Regions from separate parts of the Arthrobacter sp. P1_B9 genome, predicted to be linked through region 1. Evidence: riboswitches for the same ligand, from Rfam matches in the RefSeq annotation. Region 1 holds a riboswitch; the other holds the start of a gene.
What was found. A riboswitch is a leader RNA that binds a small molecule or an ion and turns the genes downstream of it on or off. The one in region 1 is predicted to bind glycine.
Positions count from the first base shown of each region.

Region 1 (5,074 bases):
CATCAGCATGGCGCCGAAAAGGCCAAGCCCGGCGCGGCCGGCGATCAGCCATTCCGCACTCGGCGCGAACGCCGTCACGGCCGACACCGCGGCAAAGCCCGCGCTGCCCACGAACAGCAGCCGGCGCCGGCCGATCCTGTCGCCCAGGGAACCCATCGCGACCAGGAGTCCGGCCAGGACCAGGGGATAGGCATCGACGATCCAGAGCAGTTCGACGCCGGAGGCGGTCAGGCTGCTGGCGATGGCCGGCAGGGCGAACGTGAGCGCGGTGTTGTCCACGGCCACGAGCAGGACGGGGAACATCAGCAGGGCCAGCGCCACCCAGTCACGCCACGGTGCCCGGGGTCCGGTGGCCGCAGGAGTGCTGGTGGCTACGGTGATCGATGAAATGCTCATAAGGATAACTGTACCGTCTGGACGGTACAGTTAAGAAATGCGCGCGCGGACAGGCATGATGGGAGGCATGCCCAGGAAACCCGTCGCCCGCGAGGCCGTCCTCGATGCCTTCGAATCCCTGCTCATCGAAGTCGGTGAACGCGCCGCGACGCTGGACGCCGTCGCGCGCCGGGCCGGCGTCTCCAAGGGCGGCCTGCTCTACCATTTTCCGACCAAAGAGGCCATGATCGCGGTCCTGCTGGAACGGCTGGACCGGCTCCTGGCTGCCGATGTTGCGGCCATGGCGGCAGCCCCGGAAGGGGCGGCGGCGTACTTCATCAAGTCCTCGGTGTGGGCGGACACGCCCATGGACCGGGTCTTCGTGGCGGCCACGCGGCTCGCCGAGGTGGCGCACGGGGAAACCCTCCGCCGCTTCGCCGCCGGCCAGGCGAGCTGGCTGGAACTGCTGGCGGCCGACGTCGGGCCCGCCATGGCGAAGGCCGTCTTGTGCATGGGGGACGGGCTGTACTTCAACGCCATGCTGGCGCGGGGTCCCGGCGGGCCGCCGCCGGAAGTCGAGGCGGACGTCCAGAGCCTCCTGGCCGCCGTCGAGCGCCTGCGCGGCTGAAGCCCACACCCACACCCACCCCTACTCCCCGCCGACCCCCTACTCCCCGCCGACCCCCCTTACTCCCCGCCGAATTCGCCGGAAGCGTTCGAGTACGCCGGAAAGTTACGGCGACTCCGGGCGTTTCCGGCGAATTCGCGCCGCCGGATTCGCCGCCGGGTGGCTCGTGGCCCGTAACCTGGGTCCGCCGCCGGGAGGGAGTTTGCGGACGCGCGCCCGGCATAGGACAATGAGAGCTGTGACTGTTGTCACCCCCGATTGAACACCCAATTAAATACGCCTTTGATCTGCGGCGGGAGAGTCCTGCAAGTAGGTACAAGCAGGCGCCGTAGGAGCAAACCCTCCCCAGGAATCTCTCAGGCCCATGTACCGCCGCGGCAAGGCATCTCTGGAAAGTAGCAGGCGTGTCCCGGACATGCTGTGCTCACCGACGGTGCAAGCGGAGCCCTGAAACGCGGGCTGCGCGGAAACTCTCAGGTCCAATACAGAGCGGGGAGGAACCCGAATCAATGTGGCGTACCCTGCGCCGCCTGAGTTATGGAGTTCCTTGTGACTGTTACCCCAGCCTCCACGTCCTTCGTTGACCGGCATATCGGCGCGCGCCGCCAGGCCGACGTCGACGCCATGCTGAAGGCTGTCGGCTACGACACCGTCGACGCCCTGGTGGACACCGCCGTTCCGAAGGACATCCGCCAGGACGCCGACCTCGCGCTCGCCGCGGCCCTGAGCGAGGTCGAAGTCCTCGCCGAGCTGCGCAAGCTGGCGTCGAAGAACAAGACCGCCGTGCAGATGATCGGGCAGGGCTACTACGACACGCTCACCCCGCCGGTGATCCGCCGCAACATCCTCGAAGCCCCGGCCTGGTACACCGCGTACACGCCCTACCAGCCGGAGATCTCCCAGGGCCGGCTGGAGGCGCTGCTGAACTTCCAGACCATGGTCCAGGACCTGGTCGGCCTGCCGATCGCCAACGCCTCCCTGCTGGATGAAGCCACCGCCGTGGCCGAGGCCGTGCTGATGATGCGCCGCGCGAATAAGAACAAGACGGCGCACGACGGCAAGACCGTCCTCGACGCCGACTGCCTGCCCCAGACCATCGCGATCGTCAAGGGCCGCGCCGAGGCCCTCGGCTTCGAGGTCGAGGTCGCCGACCTCTCCAAGGGCCTGCCCGACGGCGTCATCAACGGCGTCGTCCTGCAGCAGCCGGGCGTCTCCGGCCGCGTGTTCGACCACACCGCCGTGATCGCCGACGCCAAGGAACGCGGCGCCCTCGTCACCGTCGCGGCAGATCTCCTCTCCCTGACCCTGATCACGTCCCCGGGCGAGCAGGGCGCTGACATCGCCGTCGGATCCGCCCAGCGCTTCGGCGTGCCGCTGTTCTTCGGCGGACCGCACGCTGCCTACATGGCCGTCCAGAAGGGGCTCGAGCGCTCCATGCCCGGCCGCCTCGTGGGTGTCTCCAAGGACAACGCCGGCGTTCCCGCCTACCGCCTGGCCCTGCAGACCCGCGAGCAGCATATCCGCCGCGAGAAAGCCACCTCCAACATCTGCACCGCCCAGGCCCTGCTGGCCATCGTGGCTTCCTTCTACGCCGTCTACCACGGCCCGGACGGGCTGAAGGCAATCGCCCAGTCGGTCCACGTCCACGCGAAGACCATCGCCGCCTCCCTGAAGGCCGCCGGCCTGGATGTGCTGCACACCTCCTTCTTCGACACCATCACCGTCTCCGTGCCGGGCCGGGCAGCTGAGATCATCGCGGCAGCCGACGCCAAGGGCGTCAACCTGCGCGCCATCGACGCCGACACCGTCGGCATCTCCGCCGACGAGGCCACGACGGTTGCCGTCGTCGCCGACGTCATAGCCGCGTTCGGCGCGTCCGTGACTGCCGCGGCTGCAGGCACGGACACTGCGTTCGGCCTGGACCCCGCCGTCGAGCGCACCTCCGACTACCTGCAGCACCCGGTGTTCAACACGCACCGTTCCGAGACCCAGTTGCTGCGCTACATCCGTCGCCTCTCGGACCGCGACCTTGCCCTGGACCGGACCATGATCCCGCTGGGCTCCTGCACCATGAAGCTGAACGCCACCGCCGAGATGGAGGCCATCTCCTGGCCGGAATTCGCCTCCATCCACCCGTTCGCCCCGGAATCCCAGACCGCCGGCTGGCGTGAACTGATCGAGGACCTCGAAGGCCAGCTGACCGAGATCACCGGCTACGACCAGGTCTCGATCCAGCCCAACGCCGGTTCCCAGGGCGAGCTCGCCGGGCTGCTGGCGATCCGCGGCTACCACCTCTCCCGCGGCGATGCCCAGCGCAATATCTGCCTGATCCCGGCCTCCGCGCACGGCACGAACGCGGCCTCGGCCGTGTTGGCCGGCATGAAGGTCGTGGTCGTGGCCACGGCTTCGGACGGCACGATCGACCACGCGGACCTGACCGCCAAGATCGAGCTGCACAAGGACGCGCTGTCCTGCATCATGATCACCTACCCGTCCACGCACGGGGTGTACGACGCCGATGTCCGCGAGGTATGCGACGCGGTCCACGCCGCCGGCGGCCAGGTCTACATCGACGGCGCCAACCTCAACGCCCTGGTCGGGCTGGCCCAGCCCGGCATGTTCGGCGGCGACGTCTCGCACCTGAACCTGCACAAGACTTTCTGCATCCCGCACGGCGGCGGCGGACCGGGCGTCGGCCCGGTCGCGGCCAAGGCGCACCTGGCCCCGTTCATGCCGGGCAACGCTGCTGATCCCGCCAACGGCGCCGACGGAACCCCGATCTCCGCCTCCCGCTACGGCTCGGCCGGCGTGCTGCCGATCTCCTGGGCCTACGTGAAGCTGATGGGCGGCCGCGGCCTCACCGAGGCGACCAAGTCCGCGCTGCTCGCGGCGAACTACATCGCGGCCCGCCTCAACGACTCCTTCCCGGTGCTCTACACCGGCGAAGGCGGCCTGGTGGCCCACGAGTGCATCCTGGACCTGCGCGAACTCACGGCCAAGACCGGCGTGACCGCCGAGGACGTGGCCAAGCGCCTGATCGACTACGGCTTCCACGCCCCCACCCTGGCGTTCCCGGTGGCCGGCACCCTGATGGTGGAGCCCACCGAATCCGAGGACCTGGGCGAGATCGACCGCTTCATCACGGCCATGGTCGCCATCCGCGCCGAGATCGACCAGGTGGCCAACGGCGATTTCACCGTGGGGCACAGCCCGCTGCGCAACGCCCCGCACACCGCCGCTGCCGTGATCAGCACCGACTGGACCCGCGAGTACCCGCGTGAGCAGGCCGTCTTCCCGGTCCACACGCTCAAGCAGGACAAGTACTTCCCGCCCGTCGGCCGCATCGACGGCGCAGCCGGGGACCGCAACCTGATCTGCTCGTGCCCTCCCCTCGAGGCCTTCGAAGAAGACACAGCAATCCACTCCGACGACTCCGCCAACTCCGACTCTGACAGCTAGGGACAGCCACCGATGAATGAGAATTACACGGCACTTTACGAAGAGCACAAGAAGCTCGGCGCCTCCTTCACGGACTTCGGCGGTTGGCAGATGCCGCTGAAGTACAGCTCGGAACTAGCCGAGCACCACGCCGTCCGCAAGTCCGCGGGCCTGTTCGACCTCTCCCACATGGGCGAAGTCTGGGTCACCGGCCCCGACGCCGCAGCCTTCCTGGACTACGCCCTGGTCGGCAAGATCTCGGCGATGGCCATCGGCAAGGCCAAGTACTCGCTGATCTGCAACGAGGACGGCGGCATCATCGATGACCTCATCACCTACCGCCGCGGCGACCAGAAATTCCTTGTGGTCCCCAACGCCGGCAACGCGAAGGTCGTCGCCGCGGCCCTGGCCGAGCGCGCCGGTTCCGGAAAGGACGGCGGATTCGACGTCACCGTCCGTGACGCGTCCGCCGAGATCTCGCTGATCGCCGTGCAGGGACCCAAGGCCCAGGAGATCCTGCTGCGCCTGGTCCCCGCCGCGCAGCACGAGCTCGTCACCGGCCTGAAGTACTACGCCGCAGTGGACGTCCCGTTCATGTTCGCTGGAGCCAGCCAGGACCTCCTGCTGGCCCGC
Region 1 is NZ_JBFUAA010000017.1:1,943-7,016, reverse strand. It holds gene AC1D1A_RS18650 (MFS transporter) at 1-396, opposite strand, end outside; gene AC1D1A_RS18645 (TetR/AcrR family transcriptional regulator) at 464-1,003, shown strand; glycine riboswitch at 1,287-1,385, shown strand; glycine riboswitch at 1,387-1,501, shown strand; gene gcvP (aminomethyl-transferring glycine dehydrogenase) at 1,541-4,462, shown strand; gene gcvT (glycine cleavage system aminomethyltransferase GcvT) at 4,475-5,074, shown strand, end outside.

Region 2 (5,074 bases), on a different contig from region 1:
CCAGGGCGTAGTCGAGGAACGCCGCGGCGTCCGGGCCGGTGACCCAGACTTCGCCCATGTGGGAGAGGTCGAACAGGCCCGCGGCGTTGCGGACGGCGTGGTGCTCGGCGAGTTCGGAGCTGTACTTCAGCGGCATCTGCCAGCCGCCGAAGTCCGTGAAGGAGGCGCCGGCCTTTTTGTGCTGCTCGTAGAGAGCGGTGTAGTTCTCACTCATCAGAAAATCCTTAGTTTTCGAATTCGGAAAGCGGCGGGCAGGAGCAGACCAGGTTGCGGTCTCCGGCGGCGCCGTCGATGCGTCCGACCGGCGGGAAGTACTTGTCCTGCCTGAGTGTGTGGACGGGGAATGCGGCCTGCTCACGCGGGTACTCGCGGGTCCAGTCGGTGCTGACGACGGCGGCTGCCGTGTGGGGTGCGTTGCGCAGCGGGGAGTTCTCCACCGTGAAATCGCCGTTGGAGACCTGGTCGATCTCCTGGCGGATGGTGATCATCGCCTCGATGAAGCGATCGATCTCCGCAAGGTCCTCGGACTCGGTGGGCTCCACCATGAGGGTGCCCGCCACGGGGAAGGACAGCGTGGGGGCGTGGAAGCCGAAGTCGATGAGGCGCTTGGCCACGTCCTCAGCGGTGACGCCGGTCCTGGCGGTCAGTTCCCGCAAATCCAGGATGCACTCGTGCGCCACCAGGCCGCTCTCCCCCGTGTAGAGCACCGGGAAGTGCTCATCCAGCCGGGATGCGATGTAGTTCGCCGCGAGCAGCGCGGACTTGGTGGCCTCGGTGAGGCCCTGGCCGCCCATCAACTTCACGTACGCCCAGGAGATCGGCAGCACACCGGCGGATCCGTAACGCGAAGCGGAGATGGCAACTCCCTTTCCCGGTTCGACCTTGTTCGCGTCCCCCGGCATGAACGGCGCCAGGTGGGCCTTTGCAGCAACCGGGCCAACGCCCGGTCCGCCGCCGCCGTGAGGGATGCAGAAGGTCTTGTGCAGGTTCAGGTGCGAAACGTCGCCGCCAAACTTGCCCGGCTGGGCCAGCCCGACGAGGGCGTTGAGGTTGGCGCCGTCGACGTAGACCTGGCCGCCGGCGGCGTGGATCGCGTCGCAGACCTCGCGGACGTCGGCGTCGTACACCCCGTGGGTGGACGGGTAGGTGATCATGATGCAGGACAGCGCGTCCTTGTTCGCCTCGATCTTCGCCTGAAGATCGGCGTGGTCGATCGTTCCGTCGGAGGCTGTGGCCACCACAACCACCTTCATGCCGGCGAGCACGGCCGAGGCCGCATTGGTGCCGTGGGCCGAGGCGGGGATCAGGCAGATGTTGCGCCGGGCGTCCCCGCGGGAGTGGTGGTAGCCGCGGATGGCCAGCAGGCCGGCGAGCTCGCCCTGGGATCCGGCGTTGGGCTGGATGGAGACCTGGTCGTAGCCCGTGATTTCGGCGAGGTCAGCTTCGAGGCCGCTGATGAGTTCCCGCCAGCCCTCGGTCTGGGAGTCCGGGGCGAACGGGTGGATGGAGGCGAATTCCGGCCAGGAGATCGCTTCCATCTCGGCCGTGGCGTTCAGCTTCATGGTGCAGGAGCCCAGCGGGATCATGGTGCGGTCCAGGGCGAGGTCGCGGTCCGAGAGCTTGCGGATGTAGCGCAGCAGCTGGGTTTCGGAGCGGTGCGTGTTGAACACCGGGTGCTGCAGGAAGTCGGAGGTGCGCAGCACCGTCTCGGGCAGTTCGAAGCCCTTGGCCTCCACCACCGGGCCGGCGCCAAAGGCGACGACCACCGCGGAGAGGACCTCCGGCGTCGTGGTTTCATCGACGGACACGCCAACTGTGTCCGCGTCGATGAGCCGCAGGTTGATGCCCCGGGCCTCGGCGGCGGCGATGACCTTGGCGGCCTTGCCGGGCACGCGGACCGCGAGGGTGTCGAAGAAGGAGTCGCTCACCAGTTCCCGGCCGACGATCTTCAGCGTGGCGGCAAGGGCGCGGGTGTTGTTGTGGACGGTCTGGGCGATCGCCTTCAGCCCGTCGGGGCCGTGGTAAACGGCGTAAAACGAGGACACGATGGCCAGCAGCGCCTGGGCGGTGCAGATGTTGGAGGTGGCCTTCTCACGGCGGATGTGCTGCTCGCGGGTCTGCAGGGCCAGGCGGTAGGCCGGGACACCGGCGTTGTCCTTGGAGACGCCGACGATGCGGCCGGGGAGCGTGCGTTCCATGCCCTCGCGCACCGCCATGTACGCGGCGTGCGGGCCGCCGAAGAACAGCGGCACGCCCAGGCGCTGGGTGGAGCCGACGGCGATATCCGCGCCCTGCTCGCCCGGAGGGGTGATCAGGGTCAGGGCAAGCAGATCCGCCGCCACGGTGACCAGTGCGCCGCGTTCTTTGGCCTCGGCGATCACGCCGGACTGATCCCACACCCGGCCGGAGACGCCCGGCTGCTGGAGGACGAGACCGTTGATGTCGCCGTCGGGCAGACCGGCGGAGAGGTCAGCGACCTGCACCTCGAAGCCCAGCGCTTCGGCGCGGCCCTTGACGATGGCAATGGTCTGCGGGAGGCAGTCGGCGTCGAGGACGGTCTTGGCCCCGGCAGCAGACTTGTTTTTGTTGGCGCGGCGCATGAGAAGCACAGCCTCGGCAACCGCGGTGGCCTCGTCCAGGAGGGACGCATTGGCGACCGGGAGCGCGGTGAGGTCCTGGACCATGGTCTGGAAGTTCAGCAGCGCCTCGAGGCGTCCCTGGGAGATTTCCGGCTGGTACGGGGTGTAGGCGGTGTACCAGGCGGGGGCTTCGAGGATGTTGCGGCGGATCACCGGCGGGGTGACGGTGTCGTAGTAGCCCTGGCCGATCATCTGCACGGCCGTCTTGTTCTTGGAGGCGAGCTTGCGCAGTTCGGCCAGCACCTGGACTTCGCTGAGGGGGCTGTCCAGGGTGAGGGGCTTTTCCTGGCGGATGGAATCGGGGACCGCGTTGTCAACGAGGCCATCAACGCTGTCGTAGCCGACGGCCTTGAGCATGGTGTCGATGTCGGCCTGGCGGCGGGCGCCGATGTGGCGGTCTGCGAAGGTGGACGGGGACGATTGAACCGTCATGAGAGGAACTCCATAATTCAGGTGGCATCAAGACGCCACGATGATTCGGGTTCCTCCCCGCTCTGTATTGGACCTGAGAGTTTCCGTTTTGCCCTGCTGATAGCAGCGCGCCACTTGCACCGTCGGTGAGCCCGGTTGCCCGGACTGCTTTCCAGAGTTGCCTTGCCGCGGCGGTACGTGGGCCTGAGAGATTCCTGGGGAGGATTTGCTCCTACGGCGCCTGCTGAACGTACCGGCAGGACTCTCCCGCCGCAGATCATAAGCTGTGCCACTGGTCGGTGACACAGCTCACAATTTATCCGGTTCCCGGGCAGGATGCAAAATTTATTTCAATTGAGTCGCTGTTCCCGCGGACGACGGCGGGACCTCCTGCCGCCGTCCGTTTGCGTTCGGCTCGCTCCCCTACAGCGCGGACCAGCCGCCGTCGGATGCGAGGATGGCGCCGTTGATGTTGGTGCCGTCGTCGCTGAGCAGGAAGGTGATGGACGCGGCGAGCTGCGCGGCGGTGGCGGGGGTGGGGACGGTGGCCTGCATCAGCGGGCCGAGGCGTTCGGCCGCGAGCTGGGATCCCCAGTGGGCCCCTCAAACGCAACTTTTCATCAAATTGGCACAGGCCTGCGCTACGGTGGGCAGCACTATCAATTCGTAGGGGGACAAATGGAGTTTGCAGAAAAACTTTCGGCTTTGGCAGCAAAGGTGCGCCAGCAGCGAGGTGTAATCCAGACAGAAGAGGCAACAAAGAATGCTTTTGTCATGCCTTTCATTTCCACAATCCTTGGCTATGACGTCTTCAATCCCCTGGAAGTGGTCCCGGAGTTCATCGCGGATGTGGGTCTCAAAAAGGGCGAGAAGATCGACTACGCGATCGTCAAGGACGGCGAAGTACAGATCCTGATCGAGTGCAAGAAGTCCTCGGAACCCGTGAAGATCGAGCACGCCTCTCAGCTTTTCCGGTACTTTGCCGTCACCAACGCCAGAATCGCCATCCTCACCAACGGCGAGGTGTACCAATTCTTCACGGACCTCGATGCCCCGAACCGCATGGATGCCAAGCCATTCCTGGTGCTCGACTTGAACGACATCGACGAATCCCTGATTCCGGAGCTGCAAAAACTGTCCAGGGACGTCTTTGATCTCGACTCGATCATCAGCGCGGCCGGCGAACTGAAATACATCGGCGAACTCAAGCGGACCCTGGCGGCACAATTCAAGGAGCCCGAGGACGAGTGGATCAAGTTCCTCACCGGTCGGGTGTATACGGGCCCCTACACCCAGAAGGTGCGTGAACAATTCACCGCTTTGGTGACCAAAGCGTCCAAACAGTTCCTGAACGATCAGGTGAACGAGCGGCTGAAGAAGGCCCTCGGCGCCCCGGCCTTTCCCCAAACTGACGACGCTGCCGCTTCCATCGTCACCAGCGCACCCGTGGCCGAAGCGGATCTGGCCGAGGCTGACGGCCTGGAAACAACGCTGGAGGAAATCGAGGGGTACCAGATCGTGCGGGCCATCGTTTGCAGCGAAGTCAAGCCCGCTCGCGTAGCGCAGAGGGATGCCAAATCGTATTTCGCGGTGCTGCTGGACGACAACAACCGCAAGCCGATCGCGCGACTGCACTTCAACCGCACCCAGAAGTACATCGGCATTTTCGACGACAACCGGGAGGAGACGCGGGTGCCGATTAGCTCGCTGGAAGAGATCTACGAGCACACCGAAGCACTCCGCGCGAGCGTAAAAAGCTACCTGTAAGCGCCGAAACTGGCGGCCCAGTCCAGCCATCTGATTTCACAGTCGGTACAGGCGGACGACGGCGGGACCTCCCACCGTCGTCCGCTGTCCTTAATAGCGCCCCCCTGCTGTGTTGCCGGACCCCGCAGTCACGCGTGGCCGGCTGCGGCCATCCCCGAACACCTGAGCCGGTCAGCCGCAGCGCGAGCGGGCGAGGGCCTATTCGGTTTCGGCCGGGGTCCGCGAGGAGGTTGTCGGGTATCTGTGCGCCGCCTTGA
Region 2 is NZ_JBFUAA010000009.1:165,101-170,174, forward strand. It holds gene gcvT (glycine cleavage system aminomethyltransferase GcvT) at 1-214, opposite strand, end outside; gene gcvP (aminomethyl-transferring glycine dehydrogenase) at 225-3,071, opposite strand; glycine riboswitch at 3,124-3,231, opposite strand; glycine riboswitch at 3,233-3,330, opposite strand; partial or broken gene AC1D1A_RS14185 (short-chain dehydrogenase) at 3,474-3,650, opposite strand; gene AC1D1A_RS14190 (type I restriction endonuclease) at 3,729-4,817, shown strand.
Region 2: another riboswitch for glycine. It lies ahead of gcvP (aminomethyl-transferring glycine dehydrogenase); the one in region 1 lies ahead of gcvP (aminomethyl-transferring glycine dehydrogenase).